DNA from 2 places in the Phycicoccus sp. Soil803 genome. Region 1 is predicted to be linked to the other one. Evidence: riboswitches for the same ligand, from Rfam matches in the RefSeq annotation. Region 1 holds a riboswitch; the other holds the start of a gene.
What was found. Region 1 has a riboswitch for cyclic di-AMP ahead of ASG95_RS02855 (transglycosylase family protein). Riboswitches for the same ligand answer to the same signal wherever they lie in the genome.
Positions count from the first base shown of each region.

Region 2: linked by a shared signal. The riboswitch ahead of ASG95_RS03540 (C40 family peptidase) and the one ahead of ASG95_RS02855 (transglycosylase family protein) in region 1 are both predicted to bind cyclic di-AMP.

Region 1 covers NZ_LMST01000001.1:590,407-605,789, reverse strand. The annotation lists gene ASG95_RS02920 (MFS transporter) at 1-328, shown strand, start outside; gene ASG95_RS02915 (hypothetical protein) at 835-1,320, shown strand; gene ASG95_RS02910 (hypothetical protein) at 1,403-2,365, shown strand; gene ASG95_RS02905 (hypothetical protein) at 2,374-3,141, shown strand; gene ASG95_RS21115 (hypothetical protein) at 3,163-3,327, opposite strand; gene ASG95_RS02900 (hypothetical protein) at 3,511-3,936, shown strand; gene ASG95_RS02895 (hypothetical protein) at 3,938-4,186, shown strand; gene ASG95_RS02890 (hypothetical protein) at 4,188-4,439, shown strand; gene ASG95_RS02885 (FtsK/SpoIIIE domain-containing protein) at 4,441-5,889, shown strand; gene ASG95_RS22295 (WhiB family transcriptional regulator) at 5,886-6,266, shown strand; gene ASG95_RS02875 (replication initiator) at 6,266-7,822, shown strand; gene ASG95_RS02870 (helix-turn-helix domain-containing protein) at 7,812-7,994, shown strand; gene xerC (tyrosine recombinase XerC) at 8,398-9,213, shown strand; tRNA gene ASG95_RS02860 (tRNA-Thr) at 9,234-9,306, opposite strand; gene ASG95_RS02855 (transglycosylase family protein) at 9,630-10,298, opposite strand; cyclic di-AMP (ydaO/yuaA leader) riboswitch at 10,364-10,542, opposite strand; gene ASG95_RS02850 (threonine/serine exporter ThrE family protein) at 10,779-12,218, opposite strand; gene ASG95_RS02845 (serine/threonine-protein kinase) at 12,269-13,960, opposite strand; gene ASG95_RS02840 (CBS domain-containing protein) at 14,001-14,429, opposite strand; gene ASG95_RS02835 (trehalose-6-phosphate synthase) at 14,620-15,383, shown strand, end outside.
Region 2 covers NZ_LMST01000001.1:723,389-738,771, forward strand. The annotation lists gene ASG95_RS03480 (oxygenase MpaB family protein) at 1-324, opposite strand, end outside; gene ASG95_RS03485 (hypothetical protein) at 321-722, opposite strand; gene pdxH (pyridoxamine 5'-phosphate oxidase) at 780-1,460, shown strand; gene ASG95_RS03495 (phosphate-starvation-inducible PsiE family protein) at 1,534-2,037, opposite strand; gene edd (phosphogluconate dehydratase) at 2,243-4,168, shown strand; gene eda (bifunctional 4-hydroxy-2-oxoglutarate aldolase/2-dehydro-3-deoxy-phosphogluconate aldolase) at 4,165-4,884, shown strand; gene ASG95_RS03510 (malonic semialdehyde reductase) at 5,269-5,913, opposite strand; gene ASG95_RS03515 (hypothetical protein) at 6,063-9,449, shown strand; gene ASG95_RS03520 (SDR family NAD(P)-dependent oxidoreductase) at 9,543-10,283, opposite strand; gene ASG95_RS03525 (hypothetical protein) at 10,280-11,032, opposite strand; gene ASG95_RS03530 (MFS transporter) at 11,159-12,421, shown strand; gene ASG95_RS03535 (metal-dependent transcriptional regulator) at 12,448-13,146, shown strand; cyclic di-AMP (ydaO/yuaA leader) riboswitch at 13,370-13,586, shown strand; gene ASG95_RS03540 (C40 family peptidase) at 13,593-14,321, shown strand; gene ASG95_RS03545 (DsbA family oxidoreductase) at 14,584-15,252, shown strand.

The DNA.
Region 1 (15,383 bases):
CGGCCTACTTGCGCAGGGCATCGCGTGGGGCGCCATGTGGCTATGGCCAAACCGTTGGCTCGCCGGCGCCGCTCTCGCGCTAATTGGGCTGGCTAGCATGACGGTCACCGTCATCGGAGCCTCAGCGCGCCAGAGCCTCACGCCGGACGACCTCCTTGGACGGGTAAGTGCCGGGACGCGGACGCTCGGCCTCGGGTCCGCTGGCCTAGGGGCACTCCTTGGCGGGCTGGTCGGCAATGTGGCCGGGCTCGGGGCGCCGTTGGTCCTGGCGCTGGCCTCCGCCCTCGCAACAGCGACCTACTTTGTCAGCGTCCGCACGGGCCCGTAGTCCGCACTGGCATGGGACGCGGCGCTTTCAGCGACGGCGACCCAGATCCGCCAGAATCCCGCACTGACGCAACACATCACGACGTCGACGACGAAGTTGGTCAAGCTCTAGCGCCGGCGGGACACGATGAACCTTGCCGTGCCCCCAAGGGCGGTCGATGCGATGTCTGTTCCAGCGGGTTTCGGTGCAAGCGACTAAGAGTCGCTCAGCCGCGGCAACGGTCGCAGAGCTGATCTCGCTGACCGGGCCAGAGGTTCGTCACCTGCTCGCCCACCTCGTCTAGGCCCACTTGCCGCCGACCGCAGCCACTTTGGACTGGTCGCACTGCCGACGACAACACCGGGCCCCACGAGGCTCGATCTCACTTGGACGCTGGCCGCCAATCGTCACGAAACCCCGGCCACCACCGACGTCCAGCAGTAGCATCGAGCCTCGGCAGGGTTCGAGGGGGAGCGATGGGTGCGCCAGGGCTGGTGAGTGGCTGTCTGCCGATGGGACGCTGGACTGTGACCGAGGCCGAGGCAGAGGCACTTTGCGCTACTCCTGATGAGGCTCGGCGCCGTGAGATCTGGCAGGAGTGGCAGCAGCTCACGACGTCTGTTCGGAGCTGCGTCGGGGAGGTCGCTGCCTGCTGGCTCTCGGGGAGCTTCTTCACCGACAAGCCCATTCCCGCCGACCTTGACTGCGTGTACTTCATCGACAACGCGCTGCTCGCCAACGCTCGTACGGACGCCTCCCGAGCGGCATTTCTGCAGATCGTCGCCACCAAAGACGAGGTGAAAAAGCAGTTCGGTCTGCGGCTCGACTCGTTCATCGTGGACTGGATGCCGCTCCCAGGCGTCGACGCAGGCACAGTGTTCCGGCAGAGGAACTACCTCATGCCGCGCGGCTACTGGGATGACCTCTGGAGCCGGATGAGAGACCCCGACCCTAGACTGGAGTCGGTGCCTCGTCATGGGTACCTGGAGGTGATCCTCGATGGCTACAAGTGAAGAGCCGAGCTACCTCGCCCTGCTCCGGACAGCGGGCCGCGTGCCCGACGCAACTTGGGAGCGCCCCGAGGACCTCACCCGCATGGGCCTCGAGAGCATGATTACCTCGCACCGACTGTTCCCGACGCGGACCCTCGCGTCGCACGGCTCGCTGCGACTACACGGCCCGGGCGTCCAAGGCCACTCTGCTGACCTTGCTGGCACAGGTGCGATCGCGGTCGCGTGGCAGCGGGCGGTCGACTCCGTGGGGGCGTCGCTTGAGGGCGTCAAGAGCCTCCGTGGCCGGATCCCGCTGGACATCGCACGCCGTTGTTCCCTAGCTCTCAGCGCCATGCCGGGTCCGGGATCACTCGTTCTCAGCGTCATGCCGAAGAGCGACCATCTGCCCGAGGTAGAGCCGCGTGGCGACGTGCCCATGTTCGAGCCGCCTCGCCCACTAGCCGACCGTGCTAGCGAAACGCTGATCCAGCTCTGCTCCGTGGTCGGCAAAGCGACCCCTGAGGACGCAGACGTGGCGGCACAGCAGTTGCGCGCCCTTGGCCCGCGCGTCGCCAGCGCCCTGCGTGCCCTCGCGACCGCCGTGAGCACCTCCAACGTCGCCTTCGACACGACCTGGGAGGAGCCGAACGCTCCGACGGCGCGCTCGTCCTGGTCAGTGCAGCAGGCTGTGTGGGTCCGCACCTTCGTCGACGGCCGAGATCTCGACGCCGAGGAGGAGGAACTATTCGGCGTGGCGCGGACCGTCAGCGACAGCGAGCGGTGGCTAGTCGAGGTCGACGGTGAGCCTGTGCGCGTAGACGCAACAGACCTGCCCCACAGCCAGGTCCGGCGGGTCCGTCCGGGAGATGCCGTGGCGATGCTCGTCCGACTGGCGCAGCGGGAGCAGCCCGATGGCAGTGTGCGGACCACGAGGTCTGTGGTGGAACTGCTGGACGTGGAGGCAGAGAACGCGGATGCCACAGATGGGGCCCGCGAAACAGACGCTGCGTCCCAACCCAACGTCGAAGACGACTGGCACCCGGACGTCCCGTACGACGACGTCTGATACCCGGCATGACGCTGCCCGAGGACATTCCGCTCAAGCCCGGCAGCACCCTCCGCTTCCGCGTCTCTGATCCGGAGCGCGGTCTGGAGTCCTCGACGTGGAGTCTGGCCGGGTCCAAGCGGTCAGGCGACCTCTACATCGGCGGGCGCGAGATCATGAGCGCCCTCAAGTTCAGCCTCCACGAGTCCGGCATCACCCGTATGGCGTGGACGTCTGAGGGGGCCGTGACCCGCGTGCCGCCGGGGGAGGACCGGATGATTTCCCGTTGGGAGACCAGCGAGCCCCTGCCTGCTGGGTGGCGCGTGGGCATGCGGATGACGATCAGCGACTCCGCCCTGTCGCCGATGATTCCCCCGCTGGAGACGGCGAAGGTCAGACCCATTCGCCACCTCCCGCCTCCTGGCCGCGGCCACATTGTGGACGTGCGCGTGCTCCTTGGCGAGCCCGCAGGCGGCGGCATCCGAGTGGAGGGTGAGATGGAGGAGGTCGGCCGGATGATGCTCGGGGACGGCACGAGGGTCTTCGTTGTCGCGACGACGGCCCCAACCAGTCCCGAGCGCGAAGCCCAGCTGGTGGCGATCCGAACGCTGGCGCTGGCGGCGGGCGCCGCAGACCGCCCAGTGCCTCGCGCCTTCGCCTGGGGGACCGATGACGCCACGGGCGTCCCGGTCCTCATCGATGCGGGAGACCCCAGACCGCCCGAGGATCGGCCCGCCCTCATTCCGAGGTACGACGGACCCGCGGATGTGTGGGTCGGGAAGATGCTCGGCGAGTAGCGACCAGCCGCGCGGCAGAGCTCAGTTTTTTTGAGCGGGCAGCACCACGGCCGCCGTCAGCCCCGCGGCAGCCATCATCAGCGCCGCCTGGGCGGGGAGTATGGAGACCTGTGGGAGCTGTGCGCCCCACAGGAGGGCTACCGAGGCCGCACTCGCCCCAGGAACGGCGACGCGGCGATTCCACATGCCTCCAATGGTAGGTCTCGGACGGCCAGGGCCAGAGAGGACGCGCCGCGCTTCGCTTCCGAGGCTACGGAGACCCGAGGACCTCGCAACGTCTGGACAAAGAGTGGACTCCAACCATGCACTTGTGCATAGTTGTAACTATGCAGTGATGCATAAGGCATGCTGCCGAACAAGGAGGAAGCCATGGCCATCGCAAAGCGCTTCAAGATCTCCCACGACGAGGTGTTCCCCCACGGGGCCTTCATCGTCTCGCCCGTGACCCCGGTGTCGGACTTCGACCGGTCGACACGGGAGAACAAGGTGCAGCAGGTCGACATCGACACGGGTCTGCCGATCTGGCAAGTCGACGTGCTGGACCTGGACCCCGACGCGTCGAAGAGTGCCCGGACCGTCACTGTGAAGTTCCTGGCGAAGGTCCAGCCAGTGCCGCCGGCCAATGAAAGCGGGGGACCGATCACGCCCGTGATCTTCCACGGCCTGTCCGCCCTCCCCTACGTCGAGAAGGTCAACGAGGACTTCTCGCGCATCGCTTGGTCCTACCGCGCGGACGCAATGGGGCCGGTGAAGTCCGGATCCAGCAGTCAGCAGAGCCCGACCAAGGCTGCCTGACGTGCGCCCCATCGACATGGTTGCGTGGGCAGAGGCCCTCGGTGTCGGGGAACTTGAACTGCCGTGGGCACTCTCGTCACGGGTCCGCCTTGTGGAGGAGCTTCACGCGGAACTGACGAAGTTGCGCGTGGGCCTCTCCGACGCTCCCGACGAAGGGATGCTCGCGTCGATCAGCTCCGCCAGTCGTGCCCTAGGTGCGGCCGGAGACAGGCTGACCGACGCGCTCTCCGACATGAGAAGGGAGCGGTGAGATGCCCGGCGGACAGGCAAGGCAGTGGTCCAACGCAGTCGGCGTCGCACCCGACGAGGTACACCGACGGCTTCAGTCGCTGTGGCGCGAGCAGGAGGATCTCTACGGTCGGCAGTCAAGGCTGAGGGATCAGCTCCACAGTTGCCCGGATCGAGAACTCGACGAACACCTCAGTCAGGTCGAACGTCACATGGGCGAGGCCGCGATGCTCATCGGCAACGCAGTGGCGAGTGTCGCGGGCACGGGGTTCTGACATGGACCGCTCCCCCGCTCGTCCTATGTTCGATAGTGACGACCCTCTGTCGATTGTTCTCGAGGGGATCGTCCGACTCGGCTGGGCGCTCGTTCGCGCCATCGGCGCCCTCCTTGTTGCAGCTGCCCGAAACCCAGTGCCAGCGATCATCGTCGTGGCGCTCGCAATCGAGGGATGCGTTCTGGGATCGCGGTTCCTCATCTGGACTGCAATCGGAGTGCTGCTGGCGCTGATCACCTGGCGACTCGCGGCTCCGAGCTCATTCGCCACAACGGCGCACCCGCGACTCGCCTCGATCGCTGCCGCACCTTGGTACCGCTCAAGATGGGCCAAGGCCGCGTCACGCAACGGGCTGGTCGCCTATGACCACCAGTTCAACGGCCACCGCGCCGAGCTTTCTCGGCTGCCGAGGATCCGGCGGGTCCGCGTCACGAGGGCGGGAGTGCACACCTTGCAGCTCAGCCTGCCCGCTGGGCTCACCCCCTCGCACGTGGCCGCACAGTGCGATGGCCTCGCGCATGCCCTTAAGTGTCGGGAAGCAAGAGTCGTTGAGGACCGGCCGGGCCGGGTCTTCCTCGAGTTGCACCGCCGGGATGTGCTTGCACCGGTGATCCGTCCCTCGGCACCCAAGGGGCAGGTCGACCTGGCGGCAATCCCAGTAGGTCGACACGAGGACGGAGGGGTTTGGTACCTGCGCTTGCTCGGCACCCACGTACTTGTCGCGGGGGCAACGGGCGCCGGCAAAGGATCCGTACTTTGGTCCCTCCTCAACGGCGCAGCCCCTGCGATAGCGGCCGGGTCATTGCAGGTCTGGGCCATCGACCCCAAGGGCGGCATGGAGCTGCGTCCTGGACTGCCTCTGTTCGCGCGTTTCGAAGACGGCAGCGCCGAGCAGATGTGTCTGGCACTAGAGCACCTCGTGACGCTCAAGGACGTCCGGGCGAGGGAGTTGGCGGAGCTGGGGGTGCGCACCCATGCCGCAACTCCGGCATCGCCCCACATTCTCCTCCTCGTCGACGAGCTGGCCACATTGACGGCCTTCGCTGAGCGCACCATCGTTCGACGCATCGAGCAGGCGCTCGGACTTCTCCTCACGCAAGGCCGAGCCTGCGGCATCACGGTGCTGGCAGCCGTTCAAGATCCCGGCAAGGACGTCGTCGTCTGGCGGGATCTGTTTCCCACCCGGATTGCCATGCGCTTGGACAACCCGATTCAGGTCGACATGGTCCTGGGGGAGGGCGCTCGAGACCTCGGTGCAACCGCCGATCACATCAGCGAGCTGACCCCGGGGGTCGCCTACGTGCGGGTGGAGGGAACCCGCGCTCAAAGGCGGGTGCGCGCGTCGTACCTGACCGACGCGGACATCGCTGAACTCGCCATCAGGTCGCCCAGACCTACACCTATTCGGCTGGCTGTCGCGGCGGCGGTCGAGGGAGGAGAAGTCGCATGAGTCGAACGCCGAGATCAAACCCCGATGTTGGTTACGGACGCGCCATGCCGTGGATCGACCTCGGCCCAGAGCTATCAGTTCGTGAGCTCGACGCGAGTCGCTGGCAGGCGCAGGGATCTTGCGCCTGCAGTTCCTCGTGGCTGTGGTTCGAGGACGCCAACAGCCCCAAGACGCGTCGCGCCGAAACGATCTGCGAGACGTGTCCCGTCCGGCGCACCTGCCTCGCCGCGTCCCTGGTCTATGCCGAGGAGTTCGGAGTGTGGGGAGGGGTCCCCGCATGCAAGCGCCGGCCCTTGCTCCTGAGGCTTGCCTCCGGGGAGCTTCTAGGGACCGTTCTTGACGACGCACTCGAGCAGCAGGATTCCAAGGTTGCCTGATGGGACGTGATCTGGCGCCACGCCGTGGCCGGGAACGGTTTCCCGGTCACGGTGATGGCGCTGGACTCGAGCTCGGCGAGCTGTCATCAGCCGAGGAACAGCACATTGTCCGCCGGCTGACGAACGGGACCTTCGATCAATGGGCGACCACCGCGGCGCGGGTCGGCTACTGCACCAACCCGATACGAGTTCGCGGGAGCAGCACTACGTTCGCTCGCGACACCGGTCAACCCCTTCAGACCTATAGCACCCTTGACGAGGCGTTCGGGGTGCTCCACCTCCGTTGCGGCAACCGCCGTGCCGACGTATGCCCCTCCTGCTCGCGCGTCTACGCAGCCGACACCTTCCACTTCATCCGCTGCGGACTCACTGGTGGCAAAGGAGTTCCGGACAGGGTCGCCGAGAACCCTCTCGTCTTCGCCACGCTGACCGCACCATCATTCGGCAGCGTCCACGGCGTGAGGGACGGCCAGCGGCGGTGCCACCCTCGCTCAGGGACCAAGTCAAGGTGCCCGCACGGTCGCTCGATGTCCTGCATGCTGCGGCACGGGCCGACTGACCCCGGCCTCGGCCAGCCCCTGTGCTGGGAGTGCTACGACTACGCCTCCCACGTGGTCTGGCAGTGGTGGGCTCCAGAGCTGTGGCGACGGTTCACCATCACCCTGCGACGGCTCATCGCCAAGACGTTGGGGGTCAAGCCGCGTGACCTGAACGAGCACGCAACGCTCCAATACGCCAAGGTCGCCGAGTTCCAGCTGCGTGGGATCGTCCACTTCCACGCCCTCGTACGCCTCGATGGGCCCAAGTGCGACGCCGGCTTTGCTCCAAGCTCGCCCTCCATCGACCCGGCACTGTTGGCCCTGCTCGTCGAGGAAGCGGCCCGAGCCGTGAGCTTCACCGCTCCATCAGCCTTGGACGACAACCTCGAGCGAGGTCTGCGCTTCGGATCCCAGGTCGACGCACGAGGCGTACTAACCAGCAGACGTACGGACGACCCGGAGAGGGCTCTGCAACCCGAGCAGGTGGCCGGTTACCTGGCCAAGTACGCCACGAAGTCGGCCACGGAGAGCGCAGACGGCGGCAGCAACCCTCACCTCCAGCGAATCCAAGCCGTTGCGGCCGCCATCGCTGACTGCGCGCAGAGCACCGCCAACCTCTCGGACCTTGACGAGCACGACGTTGCATACGAGCGGATGGCCAACTGGGTCCACATGTTGGGGTTCCGCGGACACTTCGCAACCAAGTCCCACCGCTACTCCATCACCCTCGGAGCACTCCGCAGAGCCCGGCGTCGCGCACAAACCCTCATCGCCCTTGCTCGCCGCGAAGGCAGGCGAATTGACCTGGCTGGGCTCGAGGCCGAGCTCATGGCCGACGACGAGGACGAAACCACGCTCGTCATCGGAGATTGGCGCTTCGCCGGCGTGGGGTGGGAAACAGCGGGTGATGCCGCCCTGGCCAAGGCAGCTGCAGCCCGAGCACGCGAGTACGCGCAATGGAAGTCCCAACAACGGCGGAGGACACGACCAAGGAGGAGCAATGTGCATGCGACATGACCCGCTGTGGACCGTCGACGATGTGTCGCGGTATCTCGGCGTTCCAGTGCAAACCCTGTACGACTGGCGGCTGAAGGGGACTGGCCCGCCGGTGTTCAAGGTCGGCCGTCACCTTCGCTACCGCGAGAGCGCCGTCATGGAGTGGCTCGAGCGTCACACCGCGGTGGCGTGACGTGGCCCGGCGTGAGCTCGAGGTGGGAGCGTGGGGCGACGTGTCGATCCAGCGCGTGAATGGTGGGCCCAGCCCCGTAGTCGCGCGGGCACGGTTTCGCGGGTTCGATGGCAAGGTCCGAAAGGTGGAGCGGTGGGGGCCGAGTCCTCGCGGCGCCCGTCAGGCTTTGGTGGCCGAGCTAGAGGAGCGGAAGCGTCGCGGATCTGGCGGTCAGCTCACTGGCGCCTCGACCCTCTCCGAGGCAGCCGAGGTCTGGCTCAGCCGCATCCAGCGGTTAGCCGACCTAGGACAACGATCGCCGGGCACCGTGGAGACATACCGACGTCAGCTCGAAGGTCATGTGCTCCCCCGAATCGGTGGCCTGAGGCTTCGGGAACTCACAACGCCCGTCGTGGATCGCTTCGTGCTCGACGTCTACCAGGACGTCGGCGCCGCTACCGCACGCACGTGCCGATCGATCGTGTCGGGCGCCCTGAGCCTCGCGGTCCGCCAAGGCGCGATCGCAGCAAACCCAGCACGCGAGCTGGAGCGCCTCGAGGGGACACGCGCCAAGGAGCCCCGAGCGCTCACCAGCGAAGAGCAGGCAAAGTGGTTCATGGGTATGACCGGGGACGAAGTTGCCGTCCGTCAGGACCTGGTGGACTTTTCGGCATTCCTTCTGGCCACCGGCCTCAGGATCGGTGAGGCCCTGGCGGTGCTTTGGACCGAAGTTGACCTGGGCACTGGTGCCCTGACGGTGACGTCGACCTTGATTCGGGTGACTGGACAGGGTCTGCTGCGCAAGACGACGAAGTCAAAGGCGGGTCAGCGCGCCCTCTTGCTGCCGACCTGGTGCGTGGCGATGTTGCGGCGCAGGTCCGAGGTTGGCGTCGCTCCGGACGAACCGATTTTCGCCACCGTTGATGGCCGCTTCCGCGATCCCCGGAATGTGTCCCGGCAGTTGGCTGACGCCCGAGATCGACTCGGCTTCGGGTGGGTCACCTCGCACACGTGGCGTAAGACCATGGCGACCATCCTCGACGGCGGAGGTGCCTCACCGCGCATGATCGCCGACCAGCTCGGCCACTCCCGGGTTTCGATGTCTCTCGACTTCTATCTCGGGCGCCGGTCGGTCGACCCGCGAGTCCTTGCCGCACTGGAAGCCGTCGATCCACACCGCTTCACGCTTGAAAGCGGTGGGCAAAGCGGTGGGTCGGCAGCCCAGGGCGAGAGGATCTGAGGAAAACATGCTGGTCAGAGAGCCGACGAGGGGACTTGAACCCCTAACCCCTTGTTTACAAGACAAGTGCGCTGCCAATTGCGCCACGCCGGCCGGTCTGCCGTAGCAGACGGCGACGATCGTACCGGCGGCGTGGCGAGCCACGGGCATCCCGGGCGCTCACGCGGCATACCGACTCGCGCACTTGTTGCCACTGATCCCTCACCGGACCCCCGAACCAGGACCTCCGTGCCCCACAGGTGGCAACAAGTCAGGGACCTCCCGCACTTGTTGCCACTGATCCCTCACCAGACCCCCGAACCAGGCCCTCCGTGCCCCACAGGTGGCAACAAGTCGCGGGACAAGAAGCCACGGGGGAGACGACGACGGCCCGGCACCATGCAGGTGTCGGGCCGTCGTCTGTGCGGAGAGCGGGGTCAGCGGGCGTTCAGGTAGGTCTGCAGCGTGCGCACCGTGGCGCGGTCCAGGTAGCGGGCGCCGTTCTTGCGGGCGCCGATCCTGGTCTGCAGGGCGCGCATCGTCTTCGGGCCGATGATGCCGTCGGGGGCCGAGCCCACCTTGCGCTGCAACGCCTTCACGTCGGTGCGGGACAGCGTGCCGTTGACCGACCCACCGACCCAGCGCTCGATGGCGGCGTTGGTCTTCGGGCCGCGGATGCCGTCGACGACGAGCTTGCCGGCCGTCGAGTGGGCCGCGGGAGCCGTACGGGTGGTGGAGCGCGAGGCCCGGCTGGTCGTCGAGCCGGCGTCGACCGCGCCGCCGTTGGCGCGGGTGAGCCCGGCGCGGGCGCCACAGGTCGGCCACGCGCCCGGGCCCTGGGAGGCGAGCACCTTCTGGGCGACGGTGATCTGCTGGGCCTTCGTCGCGCGGTTCGCGGTCGGGGCGTAGCGCTCGCCACCGAAGCCGTCCCACGTGCGGTCGGAGAACTGCAGGCCGCCGTAGTAGCCGTTGCCCGTGTTGATCGACCAGTTGCCACCGCTCTCGCAGGCGGCGACACGGTCCCAGACCGTCGAGGCCTGCGCGCTGCTGGCCGTGGCCATGCCACCCGCGACCGTGGCGACGCCGGCCACGGCAACACCGGTCACGCGCCGTCGAACAGGGTTGGCCTTCCGAGCAGAGTGCTTCGGGGCATAGAACATGGGTGGGGGGTTCCTCTCCTGACCGGCGCCTGCGGGGTTAGCTGTCGGGTTCGGGCTGTCAGGTGCCCGGCCGGCGTGAGCCGGCTTCACCCCAAGACCACCGTGGTGGCCGCGTTGGGTTCCCCGTCCTCGTCTGCCCGGAGATCTTCCGGCGGGACACCCACCTGACGAGGCTCGGCGCGGTGGGTGTGCATGGTTGTCTGGGTATGCCATGTGCAGTTGTGACCGCGCGTTGGCGCAGGTGAGACACGGTAGGGGGCGTTCGTCCCTGCCACAACCGGTTGGCGAGTATTCGCCACATTTCGCTCAGCGACAGCGCCTATCGCCTGACCCCGGATGGCGAACGAGATCCCAGCTCTCGGGCTTCCTGGCCCCCGGGAAGCCCGAGAGCTGGGATCTCGGGGCGGCCGTGGGCCAGCGCGAGCGTCAGCGGCGGCGAGCGCGGCGCTTCTGCACCATCCGGTGGTCGAACGGCGCTGCCATGAACTCCCCCAGCACGCTGCCCGCCGCGATCGCCAGGAGCACTGCCATCGCCCCCAGCAGCGTGGTCAGCCCGCCCTGCAGCGACAGCGTCCCGGAGTCGGCGGACGACCCGTTGACCATCTCGTAGAGGCCACGGAAGATCGCCAGACCCGGGAGCAGGCCGTAGGACGCCGGGACCACCAGCACCATCGCCGGCGCGCCCATCCGCAGGGCCAGGAGGCGTCCGGCACACCCCAGCACGATCGCGGCCAGTCCGGCGGCGGACAGCTGGCCCAGCCCGTCGACCTTCGAGACGGCCAACGAGACCGCCACGCCCACGGCACACAGCACGCCGCTCGGCACCACCAGGAGCCGGCCGGTGCGCAGCGACACGGCGCCTGCCAGCCCGACGATGAAGGCGCCGACCACCGCCAGCAGCACCGGGGCGTTCAGCGCCTGGGTGGACACGATGGAGGGCGAGGCGACGTCGAGGTCGAAGGCACTGGTCAGGGCGAGGGTCAGCTGCAGCCCGGTCGCCACCCCGAGGATGATCCCGGCCGTCGTGAGGAACACCGCGAACATCCGTCCGGCACCGGTCACGGAGTAGCCGGAGATCGCGTCCTCGAACGCCGAGGCGACCGTCCGGCCGGGCAGGAGCACCGTGATCCCGCCCGCGACGATGAACGCGAAGTCCGACGACGAGACCGGCAGCCAGCCGGCCGCCCCGAGGCTGAACGCGCCCCACGCGAGCACGGTGGCGAGGAACCCTCCGATGGCGCACTGGTAGAAGTCCGGGAGGCCGCCCTTGCCGAGCGTCCGCGCGGCATACCCGACCAGCAGGGCGGACAACCCGGCGACGAGCGCCGCGACCGGACCGGCCCCGAGCATCACCGCGATGGCCGCGGCCAGCAGGCCGAGCGCACCGCGCACCATCCACTTCGGCCAGAACCGCGGAGCGCGGCGGATCTCGCGCAGCTGGGCGGCGGCGGCCTCCCGGTCGTAGGACCCGGCGACGAGGTTCTCGACGAACTCGTGCACGGCCGTGAGCCGGGCGAAGTCACGCGTCGACGACCGCACCACCCGCAGCATCGTGATCGGCACCCCGGAGCCGGTCGTGCACTGCACCAGCAGCGACTGCAACGTGATGTCGACCTCGAGGTTGTCGAGTCCGGCCGCCGCGGCCACCGCCACGACCGACGACTCGACCTGGGGAGCGCCGGCCCCGCAGCGCAGCATGAGCTCACCGACGCGCAGGGCGAGATCGAGCGAGGCCCGCGCCTCGCGCTCCTCCGCGGCCGCCTGTCGCACCCGCGGGTTGCGGTAGGGCGTGTGCCGCAGGGACTCGACCATCGGCAGGGTCTCGGTCAGCTCCTCGCCGCGCCAGATCCGGCTGTGCCGCAACACCGGGCGACGCCTGGCGGGAGGCCGAACGGGTCTGTCCGGGACGCCCTCGGTCATCCGGTCAGGCCCACACCGGGGAGGACGGCCGTGGGTGGGTCGTTGGGCCACCACTGCGGGATGCCGCCGTTCTGCACGACCACCACGACCAGCCCGACGGCCACCACGAGGGCGAGCGCCACGACGACCTTCGTGCCACGCGGCCCCGGGCTGAGGCCGCGGACGATGCTCCGGGTGCCCCTGCGCAGGCCCGAACCGCCAGGACCCCACCACGCCATGAGGACCGCGACCGCCGCCCCGACCGCGAGTGGCCCGGAGGAGTTGGGCTGGGGCTGGCCGCCGTAGACGGCGACGGTGCCCAGCGCCGTGCTGAAGACGGCACAGATGCCCACGACCAGCGGGAGGATCGCGCTGACGACGGTGGCGAGCGCGCCCACGACCAGGTGCCAGGGGCTCGCCACGACGGCCACCGGCACGTCCGACCGACGCGGTCCGCGGGTGTGCCGCCGCAGGACGAGGGAGGTGACGGAGCGGTCGGCGGTACGGGCAGCCCACGACCAGAGCACGAGGAAGATCGCCGCGACCACCGGGAAGCCCGCGACCCCCGCGACGACTGCGGCCAGCAGCGCCAGCAGGGTGCCGGTGCGGGTCGGCCGTCCGATGCGCGGGTCCGGCTGGCCCGCTCCACCCTCCCAGGCGGCCTGCCACTCCGACACCTCGCCCTCGGGCTCGTCCCACGGGACGAGCTCGCCCTCGGGGTCGGGTGACCAGACGGGTTCGGCGACCGGGGCCGGCTCGACCGGCCCGGCCACCGGGGCAGGAGCGACCGCGGGCCGCTCCCAGCGGGCCGTGGGCCGGTGCTCGAAGGCCTGGGTATGCCGCGACGGCGCCGTGAGTGCCTCCGTCACCGGCTGGCCGGTGGCGTAGCGCTCCAGCGCGTCGACGACCTCGTCGGCGTCGGGGCGCTCGCGCGGCACGGGCGACAACGCGGCATACAGGAGCGGCGCGAGGCGCGGGTCGACGCCGGTGAGGTCGGCCTCGCCGCGGCTGACTCGCGAGAGGACGACGTCCATCGGGCCACGGCCGAACGGTGGGGCACCGCTCGCGGCGTAGGCCAGCGTCGCCGCCCAGCCCCACCAGTCGGTCGCCTCGGTGACGGGCGCTCCCTCGACGACTTCGGGCGAGAGGTAGCCGGGCGTGCCCATCACCAGCCCGGTCATGGTGATCCGCACGTCGTCGGCCACGTGGGCGATCCCGAAGTCGATGAGCACCGGGTCGCCGTCGAGCAGCAGGACGTTGCCGGGCTTGAGGTCGCGGTGGATCACGTCGGCCCCGTGGATCGCGTCGAGCGCCTCGGCGAGCCCGCGACCCAGCCGGAGCAGCTTCTCGCCGCGGATGGGCCCCGACTCCTTCACCACGTCGTCGAGCGCCGGGCCGGGGACGTAGCGCGTGACGAGGTACGGGCGCTCGCCGTCGAGGTCAGCGTCGATCACCGCAGCGACCCGGTCGTCGCGGATCCGGCTGAGCACCTGCACCTCGCGGGCCAGCCGGGTGCGGGCGTCGCGGTCGTGGGCGACGTGGGGGCGCAGCAGCTTGAGGGCCACCGCCCGACCACTGGGGTCGAGCGCCAGGTGGACCACACCCATGCCACCTTCGCCGAGCTGCTGGATGAGCCGGTACGGCCCGATCCGGGGCCCCTCAGGCACGACGGAACGCCCGTCGCTGCCCTCGATCGCCTCCGTGGTCACCCCTACACGGTACGTGGGGGGCCCGATGAAACGGGTGAGGCTACTGCTGGATGTACCCAACGAGTTGGTCACGCTCGGACTGCAGCTCGTCGATCCGGTGCTTGACGATGTCGCCGATGCTGACGATCGCGTGCAGCTTGCCGTCGACCACGACGGGCACGTGGCGGATCCGCATCTCGGTCATCGTGCGGGCCAGCTCCTCGATCGGGACGTCGAGCCCGGAGGTCTTCACGTCTGCCGTCATGATCGAGCCCACGGGTGCCAGCAGCACGGCGGCCCCGTCCTTCTGGAGGTGGCGCACGACGTCGCGCTCGCTGACGATGCCGGTGACGCTCTCACCGTCATCGCTCACCACGAGGGCACCGATGCGGTGCTCCGCGAGCAGGTCGAGCAGCCGTTCCACGGTCTCTTCGGAGCGGATGGTGACCACTTGGCCACCCTTGCGTCGCACGACATCCGAGATCCTCATGCTCAGACGGTAGACCGCTGGAAGGGTCACCGCTAGGGGAGCGACCTGCGGTGGACAGCGACCTCCCCGCAACCTGGGCGCCCCCTGGGGTGCTCAGGTTGCGAGTGGGCCGGGACGGATGCGGGTATGCCGTGGGGCAGGCCCCCGACATAGGGTTGCCTTCGCAACGAAACCGTGGAGTTGATTCCCTGTGCCTCGCAGCCAGAAGCAGTTCGACCTCGTCATCGCCGCCAACCGACTGCCCGTCGACCGGGTCGTCGGACCCGATGGGGAGGAGTCCTGGCGGACCAGCCCGGGGGGTCTGGTGACGGCCATGGAGTCGGTCATGCGGGGTCGCGAGGGGGCCTGGGTGGGCTGGGCCGGCGAGGCCGGGGACGCACCGGCACCGTTCGTCGAGGACGACATGTACCTGCGCCCGGTGGCCCTGTCGGAGGACGAGGTCGCGCACTACTACGAGGGCTTCAGCAACGACACCCTGTGGCCGATCTACCACGACGTGATCGTCCCTGCGACGTTCCACCGCTACTGGTTCACCGCCTACGAGGCGGTCAACCGCCGGTTCGCCGAGGCGGTCTGCGAGGTCGCCGCCAAGGGTGCGACGGTCTGGGTGCACGACTACCAGCTGCAGCTGGTGCCGGCGATCGTGCGCGAGCTGCGTCCCGACGTGCGGATCGGCTGGTTCGACCACATCCCGTTCCCGCCGGTGGAGCTGTTCGCCCAGCTGCCCTGGCGACGCGCCGTCCTGGAAGGGCTGCTCGGCGCCGACTACCTCGGCTTCCAGCGGGTCGCCGATGCGCAGAACTTCGTCCGGGCCTGCCGCCAGCTGCTGGGGCTGCCGACCAAGGGCGACACCGTCTCGGTGTCGCGGGCCGAGGACAGCCGACGGGTGCGGGCCAGCGCCGTCCCGATCTCGATCGACTACGTGGGCCTCGAGGCGGTCGCCAAGCAGCCCGA
Region 2 (15,383 bases), 130 kb from region 1:
TGTCGTGGTCGCCAGGAACTCACTCGTGCGCTGGAGCCGCCCCCACGGGTCGCCCTTGTAGCCCGAGTGGCCGGCGACCCCGGCCATCGCCAGCGGGTGCAGTGACTGGAGGAGCAGCGCCCGGATGCCGCCGGGGAACATCGCCGCGTCGGCGTGCACGCGCCAGATCGGGTCGTCCGGCGTGAACCAGCGCGGTCCCTCGGCGCCCCAGATCCGCTCCGCCTTCACCTGCGCGTCGGTGCCGGCGACCCGCGACCGGAGCGCCGACGCGAGCTGGCGGCGGGCTCCGTCGGCCACCGGTGCGAGGGGCGCCAGCAGGGTCATTGCGTGCGCCGAAGCCTGCGTCGCGGGAGCTCCTTCAGGCGCGCGGCGGGGGTGGGGAGGTCGGCGGGGCGCACCCGGGTGGACAGGTCGCTGTTCGCGATCAGCTCGGCGATCGGCGTCGTGGACGTCGGGTGCGCAGCGATCGGGTCGTCCCCGGCGAAGACCACCCACACGGGTTCGCTGTGGTCGGCGCGCGGGTCGAACGTCTTGAGCACCGTCCCCTCGCGCACTGTCGCTGCGTGCTCGATCGCGCGACGCCGGGCCTTCTGCCGGTCGAGCGCGGTCTGGGCGGCCTTCATCGCCGGTTCCTTGGCCTGCTGCGCCAGCACGACGACGTGGGGGCCGTACTTGACGCCCCACTTCACGAGGTTGCCGACTGCCTTGCCTTTGCTGGGCATGCTGCCTCCCTGACTGGTCCGACCTTCACCCTAATCTCGGACGCCTAGTCTTCGACCATGAGCGACGTCCTGCGCACCGACTACAGCGGCGAAGGCATCTCCGAGGCCGAGGTCGCGTCCACCCCGTGGCAGCAGGCCCGGCTCTGGGCCGACGACGCGGTGGCCCGCTCGCAGGTGCACGACGACGTGCCCGAGCCCTACGCCCTCTCGGTCGCGACCGTCGATGCTGCCGGCAGACCCAACGTGCGCACCGTGCTGATGCGCTTCTTCGACGAGCGCGGCCCGGGTTTCGTGACCGGCACCGAGTCGACCAAGGGCCTCGAGATCGCCGCGACCGGGGGCCTCGCGGCGGCACTGACCTGGCCGGCGATGTACCGGGCGATCCGCTTCCGGGGCGTCGCGGAGCAGCTGTCGCGCGACGAGGTCACCGGCTACTTCGGCTCGCGGCCGTGGGCCTCGCGCATCTCCGCGTGGGCCTCGCGCCAGTCCCAGCCCATCGAGGGGCGCCAGGGCCTCGAGGACGCCTACGCGAGGTATGCCGCGCAGTTCCCCGACCACGGCGACCCCACCGACGTGCCCGTCCCCGACTTCTGGGGCGGGTACCGGGTGGTCTGCGACGAGGTCGAGTTCTGGGGCGGCCGCCGCAACCGGCTGCACGACCGGCTCGTCTTCAGCCGGGTCGCGCCCGGCTCGCTCGACGACGCCGACGCCTGGGCCCTGAGCCGCCGCCAGCCCTGACCTCTCCCTTCCCCTCCCGTTCGAGGTATTCCACTACCGGATCCTGGTGGCCGAATACCTCGAACCGGTGGGGTCAGGCGGGATCGGGCTGGGTGTGGGTCTGCACCTCGTCGTCGTTGCCGTGGCCGGAGTTGGCGCCCTCGCTGGGCTCACGCTCCTTGCGCCGCAACAGGAACGACGCCAGGGCCAGCAGGATGATCGTGCCGGACAGCAGACCCATCAGCCGGAGGGTGTCGGCGAACTCGGGCTTGCCCAGCAGGTCGGGGGCCTTGACCGAGAGCACGACGATCTCCTTGATCGAGGCGATGATCCCCACGAGGAGGAACGGCTCGGCCACCAGCTCGCGCCGGTTTAGGGTGGTGCGCACCGCGAACAACAGCTCGACGACGATGAAGACGAGCAGGAGCAGGTCGAGGATGTCGGCCACGACTTCGACCACGGTGCCGCTGCCGAGGTCGCCGAAGGTCAGGGCCGTCTTGCCGATCACGACGGCCGCCACGGCGAACAGGATCACCGCCACCGCGAGGTAGACGACGTTCTCCACCCGCTCGATGGTCTCCTCGATCCAGTCCGTCATGGCCTCATCCTGCCCGGTTCGAGGTATTCGGCGGCCGGATTCCGGTAGCGGAATACCTCGAAGCGGAAATCTCTACTCGTCCGTATCCCGGGACGGTCGGAAAGCAGCGAGTGGCCTGCCTCACACTTGTGAACGGAATCACACGCGCGCGCCAACGTCGCCGTTCGCGCGGTCCCCGTCCCGACCGCCGAATCCGAGGAGCCCCATGGCGCCCGCCGACCCCACCGCCGTTCCGCCGACCCCGCCGCCCCCTGCCATCCACCCCGTCGTCGCCGACGTCACCGCCCGGGTGACCGACCGCAGCCGGCCCAGCCGCACGGCATACCTGCAGCGGATCTCGCGCGCTGCCTCCGAGCTGAGCCTGCGCCCGGCGCGCACCGACCTCGGGTGCTCCAACCTCGCCCACGCGGTCGCCGCGTGCGGAGGCAGCGACCGCACCGTGATGGCCGCCGACACCGGCGTGAGCCTCGGCATCGTCACGTCCTACAACGACATGCTCTCGGCGCACGCGCCGTTCGAGCACTACCCGGCAGCGATGAAGCAGACCGCCCGCGAGGTCGGTGCGGTCGCCCGCGTGGCCGGTGGCGTGCCTGCCATGTGCGACGGCATCACCCAGGGGCGGGCCGGCATGGAGCTCAGCCTGTTCAGCCGCGACGTCATCGCGATGTCGGCGGCGATCGCGCTCAGCCACGACGTCTTCGACGGCGTCCTCATGCTCGGCGTCTGCGACAAGATCGTGCCCGGGCTGGTGGCGGGGGCGCTGGCGTTCGGCCACCTGCCGACCGCCCTCGTGCCCGCCGGCCCGATGGCATCGGGTCGCTCAAACGCCGAGAAGGCCGAGACCCGCAAGGCCTTCGCGGCCGGTGAGGTCGGGCGCGACGAGCTGCTCGGGAGCGAGGTCGCGTCCTACCACTCGCCCGGCACCTGCACCTTCTACGGCACCGCCAACTCCAACCAGATGCTCATGGACGTGATGGGCCTGCACCTGCCCGGGGCGGCGTTCATCCACCCCGACGACCCGGTGCGCGACGCCCTGACGGCCGCGACCACCGAGCGGGTCGCCGAGATCGCGGCCTCCGACACGCCCTACGGCATCGGCCAGGTCGTCGACGAGAAGGCGATCGTCAACGGCGTCGTCGCGCTGCTCGCCACGGGTGGTTCGACCAACCACACGATGCACCTCATCTCGATGGCTGCCGCCGCGGGCATCGACCTGACGTGGGAGGACTTCGACGACCTGTCGACCGCCGTCCCCTCCGTCGCCCGGATCTACCCCAACGGCCCGGCCGACGTGAACCACTTCCACGCGGCCGGCGGCACGGCCTTCCTGGTCCGCACCCTCATCGACAACGGGCTCCTCCACGAGGACGTCCTGACCCTCGCCGGTCCGGGGCTGCGGCGCTACACCCAGCGGCCGGTGCTGGTCGGCGGTCGGCTCGAGTTCGTCGACGCCGCAACGGAATCCGGCGACCCTGCCGTGCTGCGTGCGGCCGACGACCCGTTCAGCGTCGACGGGGGGTTGCGGGTCCTCGGCGGCACCCTGGGCCACGCGGTCATCAAGGTGTCCGCGGTGGCGCCCGAGCACCGCGTCGTCGAGGCGCCGGCCCGCGTGTTCACCGACCAGGTCGGCTTCCTCCAGGCGTTCTCGCGGCGCGAGCTCGACCGCGACGTCGTCGTCGTCATCCGTGAGCAGGGCCCGTCGGCCAACGGCATGCCCGAGCTGCACGCCCTGACCCCTTCGCTCGGGGTGCTCCAAAAGCGCGGGTATGCCGTGGCGCTGGTCACCGACGGCCGCATGAGTGGGGCGTCGGGCGCCATCCCGGCCGCCATCCACGTGACGCCCGAGTCGGTGCATGCCGGGCCGATCGCCAAGATCCAGGACGGCGACGTGGTGCGGGTCGACTCGCTGACCGGTCGCCTCGACGTGCTGGTCGACGAGGACGAGTTCGCGGCCCGCGTGCCGTCGCCGCGGGTGAGCGAGGAGGGCATCGGCACCGGCCGGGAGCTGTTCGCGGCCATGCGTGGCGCGGTCGGCCGGGCCGACGAAGGGGCCCACGTCTTCGGCAGCCTCGGGAGGCTGTGGGAGAAGGCCGACGCCGCACCGTTCCTGACCTCGGAGGAGACCCGATGACCACCAGCGCCACCACCACGAACGTCACCACCGGCGTGACCACCACCGGCGTGACCACCACCGATCCCGGAGCGGGCCGCCCTGTCCTGCGCGACGGCGCCGACGTCCTGGCCCTGGCTCCGGTGATCCCGGTCGTCGTGGTCGACACCGTCGAGCAGGCGGTGCCGCTGGCACGCGCACTGGTGCGCGGCGGCATACCGGTCATCGAGATCACGCTGCGCAGCGAGGCCGGGCTCGGCGCCATCGAGGCCGTGGCCGCGCAGGTGGAGGGCATGGTCGTCGGTGCGGGCACCGTGGTGACGCCCGCGCAGGTGCAGCAGGTCAAGGATGCCGGTGCGCAGTTCCTGGTCACGCCGGGCTCCCCGCCGCGGCTGCTCGAGGCGGCCCTGGCCAGCGGCCTCCCGCTGCTCGCGGGCGCGGGCACGCTGACCGAGATGCTGACCCTCGCCGAGGCGGGCCTCGAGGCGATGAAGTTCTTCCCGGCCGAGGCCAGCGGTGGGCGTCCCTACCTGTCGGCCGTCTCCGGGCCGTGTCCGCAGCTGCGGTTCTGCCCGACCGGCGGCATCACCCCCGAGACGGCCGCGGCCTGGCTCGCGCTGCCCAACGTCGGCTGCGTCGGCGGCTCCTGGCTGACGCCGAAAGACGCTGTGGCGCATGAGGACTGGGCCCGGATCGAGGCCCTCGCGGCGGAGGCTGCCGCGCTGCGCCTCGCCTGAAGCACGGGTGGCAACGCGTCGCGTGAGGGGCGACGTGTTGCCACCCGGTGCTCGCCAGACGACCGAAGACGGGCTCGGTGGCGATGAACGGGCAACAGGTCGCCGGACATGGAACAGCCCGTGGGCCTCGCCTCGCCGCGATCGAGCGGCTCGGCGTGCGCAGGGGACGACCTGCGCGGCCCACGGGCTGCGGTGAACTGCTTGGGATTGCGCCGGATGGCGGACCTCGAGCAGTCGAGGTGCGCTAGCGCGCAGTCACCTCACGCGTCCAAATTGAAATCACTTCTTGGACCACCTCCCTTCCGTGTAGCTCGACGCTAAGTCGGGAAGGTCGCCCTGTGCAACAGCTTTCTTGAAGTCGTCGGCTTCGCGAGACGGCCAGGGTCAGACGGAGGTGACGACCTCGTCGTAGTCGAGGCGGGGCAGGCGGTCCATCCAGGCGCCCTCGGCCGGGCGGCCGATGTTGACCACGGCGAGGGTGCGGTGGGCGCCGTCCGGGAAGAACTCGCGGTCCACGCCCGCAGCGTCGAACCCGGTCATCGGGCCGGCCGCGAGGCCCGCCGCGCGGACTCCGAGGATGAAGTAGGCGACCTGGAGGGTGCCGTTGAGCAGGGCCGAGCCCTCGCGCATCTCGTCGTTGCCGGCGAAGATGTCGCGGGCGCCCTCGAAGTGCGGGAACACCTTGCCGAGCTCGTCGTGGAAGTCGGTGTCGGCCGCGAGGACCGCGACCAGGGGAGCGGTTGAGGTCTTCGCCTTGTTGTTGCCGCCCATCAGCTCGACGAGCCGACCGCGAGCCTCGGGGGTGCGCACGAGGACGATCCGCAGCGGCTGGTTGTTCATCGACGTCGGGGCCCACTTGACCAGGTCGTAGATAGCGCGCACCTGCTCCTCGGAGACCGGCTCGTCGGTGAAGGCGTTGGCGGTGCGGGCGTCCCGGAACAGCAGGTCCTGGGCCTCGGGGGAGAGCTCGAGGTGGTCAGCGGCGAACTGCGCCTCGAGATCGGTCAGGGAGTCGTGGGTCTGGGTCATGGGTCGTTGAACAGTCAACTGCATGGTTGCATTCCCCAACCACGAACCCACAGGTCAGAGGCCTGCGAGCACGCTATGGGGAGATTGGGTCGACGTGGGGGAATTGCTCCGTTTGTCGCCCGGCGCATCCTCGCTGCTATACACGAGGGGTGCCTCCCAGGACGAACGCGATGACGCGTGGCCACCACCAGCTCTCCAGTGCCTCCGGGCTGCGGGCGGTGTTCACCGACGATGCCTGTCTGGCCCGCCTCGACGCAGCCGCGACGTCCCTGCTGATGTACCCAGCCAGTGCCCACGAAGCAGGCCCGGCCAACCTCTACCTGCGCCGGCTCGACGGTGCCGACGCGGCTTGGGTGCCGCTGCTCGGACCATCGAGCCCGAGCGTCGTGACGTGGTCGGAGCGCGGTCCCGTCGCGACCGGCGAGTGGGAGGGCCTGCGGTATGCCGCGTGCTTCCGGCTCGCGGAGGGTGCGCCGGCGTGGTTCTGGCAGGTCAGCGTCGAGAACACCCGCGACACCGAGGTCGTCGTGGACGTGGTCCTCACCCACGACCCGGGCCTCGCGCCCTACGACGCGATCCGCACCAACGAGTTCTACGTGAGCCAGTACCTCGACCTGACGCCGGTCACCACCGCCCGCGGGACGGCCCTCGCGGTGCGGCAGAACATGCCCGGTCAGGCGGTGCCCTGGCTGCTGCTGGGGTCGCTGGCGCAGGGACAAGGGTGGGCGACCGACACCCTCCAGCTGGTCCGGGGTGCCGCCCGGCCGGGGGTGCCCGAGGCGCTGTCCGTGGCAGAGCTCCCCTCGCACCGGCTCCAGCACGAGCACGCCCTCGCGGTGCTCCAGGACGCCCCCGTGCAGCTCGCCACCGGTGGGCGCCACGACACCGGCTTCTACGGGATCTTCAGCCCCGACCACCCCGACGCCACGTCGGACGCGGACGCCGCGTGGGCGACGCAGGCCCTCGCCCAGCCGGAAGCCGAGAGGAGCGATCTCCTGTCGCGACCTGCCGACGGTGGCAAGCGCGCCGGAGCATCGCGCTCGCTCTTCAGCGCCGCCCCCGCCTTCGCGGCCGACGACCTCGACGCCGACACCCTCGCCGCGCTGACCGGCCACTCCGACCCGCGCCACATCGAGACCGACCCCGACGGCGCGCTGCTCTCGTGGTTCGGCGGCGACGGTTCGCACGTCGTCACCGCGGCCAAGGAGCGCCGCGTCCTGCGCCCGCACGGACACGTGCAGCGCACCGGCGACGCCCTCGTCCCCGACACCGGCACGCTGACCTCCACGCTCTGGATGACCGGGGCGTTCCACTCCCAGCTGACCCGTGGGCACGTCGGCCGCGACCGGCTGCTGTCGACTCGCCGCGGCTACCTCGGGGTGCAGCGCGCGCACGGTCTGCGGATGTTCGTCGAGGACCTGACGGCGCCCGGCGGCTGGGCGCTCCTCGAGCTGCCCAGCGCCTGGGGGCTGCGCACGGACGGCGCCACCTGGTGGTACGGCCACGACGACCTGGCCCTCGAGGTCTGCTCCACCGCGACCCCGGGCGCCCACGAGCTCGGGCTGTCGGTGCGCTGGCTGTCCGGCGCACCTCGCCGGCTGCTCGTGGCCCTCAACGTCGCCCTGTCCGGCGACGACGGCCTCGACCCCGCGGCATACGACGTCGTCACGCACGACGGGGGCGTCGAGGTCGGCGACGGCTCGACGACCCTGCACCTCGGGTGGTCGGCCGGCGCCGTGTCGGTCGCGGGCGACGGCCCGCTCTTCGCGGACGGCGAAGACCGCGGCACGCCCTGGGTGACGCTCGACATCGAGCCGCGGGGACGCTTCGCGCTGACCCTCGCGGTCACGTCCGACGCCGCCGACCTCGAGGTGCGCCCCACCCCCGACCAGCACCTCGGTGAGCGCTGGCCGGCCACCGTCGCAGGGGCGCTGCGGCTGACGCCGGGCGCGACCGACGCGGGTCTGGCCGCCGAGGTGGCGCGGATCGACACCGCCCTGCCGTGGTTCACCCAGAACGCCCTGGTCCACTACCTCTCGCCCCGCGGGCTGGAGCAGTTCTCCGGCGGTGCCTGGGGCACCCGTGACGTCTGCCAGGGGCCGGTCGGGCTCCTCACGGCGCTCGGGCGCGACGCCGAGCAGCGCGACGTCCTGCTGCGGATCTTCCGGGCCCAGAACGCCCGGGGCGACTGGCCGCAGGCGTTCGACTTCCTCCCGCCCCTCCCGGAGGCCGGCCAGCACGACGCCCACGGTGACGTCCTCTACTGGCCCGTGCTCGCGGTGGGCGACTACCTGCAGGCGACGCGGGACACCTCCCTGCTGAGCGAAGGCCTTCCCTTCGTGGGCGACGACGGGCTGACCGCTCCCGTGTCCGTCGAGGACCACCTGCGCCGCGCCCTCGACCGGGTCGCGGAGGTGCGGGTGCCCGGCTCGCCCCTGCCGGCCTACGGCCACGGCGACTGGAACGACTCGCTCCAGCCGGCCGACCCGCATCTGGCCGCCCGCCTCGTCTCCACCTGGACCACCGTGCTGCTCGTGACCGCGCTGCGTTCGCTGGCCGCCGGCCTGGAGTCGTGCGACGCGGCGCCCGACCTCGTCACCCGCGCCCGTGCGGCGGCCGACGCTGCCCACACGGCGATCACCGACGACCTCGTCGTCGACGGCGTGCTGCCCGGCTACGTGCTGCTCAACGACGACGGGTCGTCCGAGCCACTGGTGCACCCGCGGGACACCCGCACCGGACTCACCTACGGCGTGCTGCCCTGGATCCACGCGATCTCGGCCGACCTGCTCAGCCCCGAGCAGGCGCGACACCACCTCGACCTCATCGACGAGCACCTGCTGGGGCCTGACGGTGCGCGGTTGTTCGACCGCCCCGTCACCTACCGCGGTGGGCCGATGAGCGTCTTCCAGCGCGCCGAGGCGAGCACCTTCTGGGGCCGCGAGATCGGGCTCATGTACATGCACGCGCACCTGCGTTACACCGAAGCCCTCGCGCGGGTCGGCGACGCCGACCGGCTCTTCGCCGCGCTGTGCCAGGCCAACCCGATCGGCGTCACCGAGCGCGTGCCGCGCGCCCGGCCGCGCCAGAGCACGACCTACTACTCCTCGTCCGACGGCGTCTTCGACGACCGGCTGGACGCCAGCGAGCGGTATGCCGCGCTGATGGCCGGCGACGTCGACCTCGAGGGCGGCTGGCGCGTCTACTCCTCCGGGCCCGGTCTCTACCTGCGACTGCTCGCGGAGACGCTGCTCGGCGTCCGGTCGCGGGGTGACCGGGTGGAGCTCGACCCCGTGCTGGCGCCCGGCCTCGACGGCCTGACCGCCCGGATCCCGTTGGGAGACAAGCATCTCCGGGTCACCTACCTGGTGGGCTCGGCAGGCTCCGGCGTGGTGCGGGTGACCTCGGGTGGTCGCGAGCTCACGACCACGGCCTTGGCCAACCCCTACCGTGCGGCCGGCGTCAGCGTGGCCCGGGCCGACCTGCTCGCCGGGGCGTCGGGCGACGACATCGAGCTCACGGTGGAGCTCTCCTGACGCGGCAGAGCAGCGCCCGGCGCGGCCCATTGCCCGACTTCGAGGGCCCGCACGCGCGGATTGCGCGGAAAACCGGGCAATTGGCCAGGTTTCTCAGGACTCGCGGTGCACCTTGTGAGGAGCGGCCTGGACGCGCGGCTTGATGACGAGCAGGTCGATGTTGACGTGGGCCGGTCGCGAGACCATCCACCCGATCGCGTCGGCGACGTCCTGCGCGACCAACGGTTCGGACACCCCGGCGTAGACCTTGTCGGCCCGCTCCTGGTCGCCGCCGAACCGGGTCAGCGCGAACTCCTCGGTGCGCACCATGCCGGGCGCGATCTCCTCGACCCGCACCGGCTGGTCGACCAGCTCGAGCCGCAGCGTCTCGGTCAGCGCCGCCACGGCGTGCTTCGCGGCGACGTAGCCCGACCCGCCCTCGTAGGCGACCCGTCCCGCGATCGACCCGACGTTGAGGATGGTGCCCGCACCCGAGGCGACCAGGGCCGGCAGCAGGGCCTGGGTGACCTGGAGGGTGCCGATGACGTTGGACTCGAACATCCCGCGCCAGTCCGCCACGTCGGTGTCCGCCGCCGGCGCCAGGCCGAGCGCACCGCCGGCGTTGTTGACCAGCACGTCGAGGCGCGCGCCCACCTCGGCCGCGAGCCGCGCCACGTCGTCGGCCGAGGTCACGTCGCACACCACGGCCCGGCCACCGATCTCGGCTGCCACCGCCTCGATCCGGTCGGCCCGCCTCGCGGCGCAGACCACCTCGAAGCCGTCCGCGGCGAGGCGTCGGGCGGTGGCCTCCCCGATGCCGCTGCTGGCCCCGGTCACCACGGCGAGCTTGCTCATGCGCTACCTCCTGCGGGTCGAACTGCACTGGGGTTGATGGCGATCCAGGTCGCCTCGGCCTGCGCGAGCAGGCGGCCGTCGGCGGAGCTGAAGAGAGCAGTGCCGCTCACGAATTTTCGTGTATCGGCCTTGCGGCCCTCGCCGCCGCGCGGCCACGCCATCACGACGTGTTCCTCGCCGACCGCGGGCAGGCTCGCGACCTGAGCGGTCATGGTGCCGAGCACCATCGGTCGCCCGGCGATGCCGGAGGCCCAGCCGCCGGGGCAGTCCAGCGCCGCCCACACCGTCTCGAGGGTGACGTCCGCGGCGGGGAGCCACGCCGCGGCATACGCACCATCGCCACCGGCGACCCGACCCGGCTGGAGCCGGAGCCCGTCGCCGCGCTCGCGACCCGTGCCGCACGAGAAGCAGGTGGGGAAAGGGTGGGCGGCCAGGCCCTCGTACCCCTCGCCTGCCGTCGTGGCAGCGGCGAACGACACAGGCGCGGGTATGCCGGTCGGCGCCAGGGCGGCGCCGACCGTCGCCTGCGCGACCGGGTGCTCGCCGTCGGCGACCTCGAGGGACCGCCGTCCGCCGTTCTCGCCGTGGACGACCTGCAGGTCACGGTCGAGCGGGGGAGGGGTGCGCAGCCGCACGGTGACCGACTTGTCCGGCCCCGGCTCCAGGAGCGCGGCGGCGTGGCCGCTGACCCAACCCCCGTTGCCCGACTCGGGCGGACCACAGAACCGCGACGGCACGACGAAACCCATGTCCCTGAACCTACTGGGCCACCGTTCTGCGCCGCGGGCGGCTGCTGGCGGCCGGCTGCGGTCCGGTCCGTTCGGGCGCTGGACCCGTGGGGCGGCTGTCTGCGGGACGGTCCAGAATGGCCGGTGATGTCACGACCCGCTCCCGACGCCACGAGCTCCGACACGAACGGTGCCGACTTCAGCCTGCGCAGCATCGCGGTCCCGGCCTACGGGCCGACCATCATCGCGGCCATCGGCAGCGGCGCGATCGTGCCGATCGTGGCGCTCAGCGCCCTCGACCTCGGGGCGTCGCCCTCGGTCGCCGCGCTCACCGTCGGGCTGGGGCTGATCGCCGAGCTGTTCTTCGCGGTGCCGGCGGGGGCGCTGGTCCACCGGGTGGGGGAGCGTCGCGCGCTGCTGTGGGCGAGCGCCGTCGACGCGGTGGGGGCGTTCGTGGCGCTCACCGCACCCTCGCTCACCGTCCTCATGGCGACGGTGTTCGCGATGGGGTTCACCTCGTCCGTCTTCTCCGTGGCGCGGCAGGCCTACCTCATCGACGCCGTGCCGACCACGATGCGAGCGCGGGCGCTGTCCACGCTCGGCGGGGTGAACCGGATCGGCATGTTCATCGGGCCGTTCATCGGAGCGCCGATCATCCACTTCTGGGGTCCGCGCGCCGGTTTCGCAGTCGCGGTCGCGGCGGGTCTGGGCGCCGCTGCGCTGGTGCAGTTCGGGCCCGACCTGACCGCCGCCCACGAGGCGCAGGCCAAGGCCGACCCGGGCGACCGCGTCCAGGTCAGCACCGCCCGAGTGCTCTGGGACCACCGCAGCACCTACCTCACCCTCGGGCTGGGCATCATGGTCATCGGCGCGGCACGCTCTGCGCGCCTCGTGCTGCTGCCGCTGTGGGCCGAGCACGTCGGGCTCTCCGCCAGCACCACGGCGATCATCTTCGGCATCGTCGGCGGGGTGGAGATGCTGCTGTTCTACCCGGCCGGTTCGGTGATGGACCGGTTCGGCCGGATCTGGGTCGCGGTCCCCTGCGTCGTCCTGCTCGGCGTCGGGATGCTCTCGCTGCCCCTCACGCACAGCGCGATCGCCGTGACCGTCGTCGCCCTCGTCGCCGCGGTGGGCAACGGCATGGGGTCGGGCATCGTCATGACGCTCGGCGCCGACAGCGCGCCGGAGTGGGGGAGGTCGCAGTTCCTCGGGGGTTGGCGGTTCGTCTCGGTCGTCGGCGGCAGCGGCTCCCCGGCCCTGATCAGCCTCATCACCGCCCAGGCCGGGCTGGCCGCGGCCTGCGTCTCCCTGGGCGGCCTCGCGCTGGCCGGGACGGGCTGGCTGGCCTACTGGGTGCCCCGCTTCGACCCGGTGCGGCGAGCCGCTCGGGAAGGATCAGTGACGCGCTGACGGCCGCAGGTGAGAGGCTTGGGCCTGTGACCGACCTGATCGACACCACCGAGATGTACCTCAAGACGATCTTCGAGCTCGAGGAAGAGGGCATCACCCCCCTGCGCGCCCGCATCGCCGAGCGGCTGGGCCACTCCGGCCCGACCGTCTCGCAGACGGTGGCCCGCATGGAGCGCGACGGCCTGCTGAGCCTCGCCGGCGACCGCCACCTCGAGCTGTCCGACCACGGCCGCCTGCTGGCCACGCGGGTGATGCGCAAGCACCGCCTGGCCGAGCGGCTGCTCGTCGACGTGATCGGGCTCGAGTGGGAGTACGTCCACGACGAGGCATGCCGCTGGGAGCACGTCATGTCCGAGCGGGTCGAGCGCAAGATCCTCGCCATGCTCAAGGACCACCACGACTCGCCCTACGGCAACCCCATCCCCGGGCTCGACGAGCTGGGCGACGAGGAGCCGACCGAGGGCTTCCGCACCGGCCTGAAGACCCTCACCGAGCTGGCCGGGGAGTCCCCCGAGACGGTCCTGGTCCGCCGGATCGGCGAGCCGGTCCAGGTCGACCACGAGGCGCTCAGCCTGCTCACCGTCGCCCGCCTGCTGCCCGGCGAGCGGGTGCGGGTCCACCGCGCCGACGGCCGGGTCGTGGCCGTGCGCGAGGGCGCACCCGAGTCGACCGGCGTGTCCCTGCCCGACGAGGTCGCCCAGCACGTGTTCGGCGCGCTGGTCTGAGGCTTGGCCTGAGGGCCAGCTGACGCGCTTTTCGGCGGGCCGCTCAGATGAGCGCGCACGAGCCGGGCCGCAGGCCTGTGACCTGCGGTTTTGAGCACGGCGACTGAACTGTGGGAGACGTCACCTTGGGGTTTCTTGGGCGCTCCGTGACCTCAACGTGACTTTCCGCGGGGCCTTGTGTACGGTGGCTGCGATTCCCTCACCCCCTAGGGGGAATCGGCTCGATGTGGAAACGCCTAGTCCTGTCACCACGCCCGAGTCATTCAGTACAAACCGCTTGGCAGGAGCGGGGGACCCAACTTTGGGCCTTCTCTTCACGAAAAGGTCCTTGGGGTTAAGTCTCCACGCACGCGCCCGCAAGGTCGGGTGACAACCGTGGAGGCCGGGTGATCTACCTCCACCCGAACCCGACAGCTCACCTCGTAGGCGCTGGAGGTTCATCCATCGTGGCTTCACACAGTTCTGGCCGCCACCGCGCGCCGGGCCGTTTCAACCCCGTCTCCGAGTTGTCCGACATCGTGGCCAGCGCCGCGCAGCCGGCCGTCAAGACCTCAGCGGTCATCGCCGCTTCAGGTGGTCTTGTCGCCTCGTTCGCTCTTCCCGCCTCTGCCGCCAGTGCCGCTCCGGCCCCGCGGGCCAAGGGCGCCACCACCGCCGCGCCGGTCGCCGTCCAGGCCCCCGAGACCGCGGCTCCCGCGGCCTCCAGCGCCTTCGGCGTCATCGGCTTCAAGGCGACCGCCAAGCCGAAGCCCAAGCCGGTCGTGCGCGTCGTCCCCGAGCGCACCGTCCAGGCCGCCAGCCGGTCCACGGCCCGCAAGGACTACACCAGCCTCAAGCCCGCTGCCGGCGGCGTGCTGGCCATCGCGGCCCAGTACGAAGGCCTGATGTACTCCTACGGCGGCACCAGCCCGTCGACCGGCTTCGACTGCTCCGGCTTCACCCAGTACGTCTTCGGCCGGGTCGGCATCAGCCTCCCGCGCACCGCCGAGGAGCAGAAGCAGGCCACCACCCGCGTCTCGAACCCGCAGCCGGGAGACCTCGTGTTCTTCGGCAGCCCCGCCTACCACGTGGGCATCTACGCCGGGAACGGCATGATGTGGGACTCCCCGCGCAGCGGCAAGGCCGTCGCCCTCCGCTCGATCTGGTCCTCGAACGTCACCTACGGTCGTCCCTGACCCACGAGTTCGTCGAACAACGCGTCGAGCCACGCACCGCAGGCCCCCACCGCTCCGGCGGCCGGGGGCCTGCGGCGTTGCCCGTGGCGTTGGCGGCGTCGGGCGCGGGGTTGGGAGCGTCGTGGGTATGCCGCGTGCTCACCCGGGTGCCCGTGCCCCATTTGCGCCGTCGTGTGAGGATGGAGCGATGAACGTGGGTGGACGGACGGACCTGGACGTAGCGATGAACGAAACAACGAGCAACGCAGCAACGAGCAACGCAGTGGAGATCGATGTCTGGGCTGACGTGGTCTGCCCATGGTGCTACCTCGGCAAGCGGCGGCTCGAGCTCGCCATCGCCGAGAGCGCGCACCCGGCCGAGGTGACCGTCACCTACCACGCCTACGAGCTCGACCCGAAGGCCGCGCACAGCACCGGGGAGACGGTCCTGGCCTGGCTGGCCCAGCGCTACCGCACCGACCTCGACGGCGCCCGTGAGATCGCCGAGCGCCCGGCTGTGATGGGTCGCCCCGACGGCGTGCACATCGACGTCGACAAGCAGCTCCGCGCGAACTCCTTCGACGCCCACCGGCTGGTCGCCCTCGGTCTCGCCCAAGGTGGTCCGGCGCTCCAGGCGGCCGTCCTCGAGCGGTTCTACAGCGCGCACTTCTCCGAGGGCAAGGCCATCGACGACGTCGAGACCCTGCAGCGGCTCGGCGCCGAGGCTGGGCTCGACGGCCGCCGCGTCTCCGCGGTGCTGGCCGGCGACGAGTTCGCCGACCACGTGCGCGCCGACGAGGCCGCAGCCACGGACATCGGCATCACCGGGGTGCCCTTCTTCATCGCCAACCGCCGCGTCGCGCTCTCCGGGGCGCACACCCCCGAGGTGATCGGCCAGCTCATCGAGTCGGCCCTCAGCGGCGACCACGAGTCGATGAGCGCCGGCGCCTGACGACCGCTAGGAAGTCGTGGCGAGGGCGGTCTCGAAGTTGCTCAGGGTCAGCCGGCTGAACAGCACGAACCGCACCAGCTCGATCCCACCTGCGCTGGCTGCGTCCGCGTCTACACCCTCCGCGTCTACAC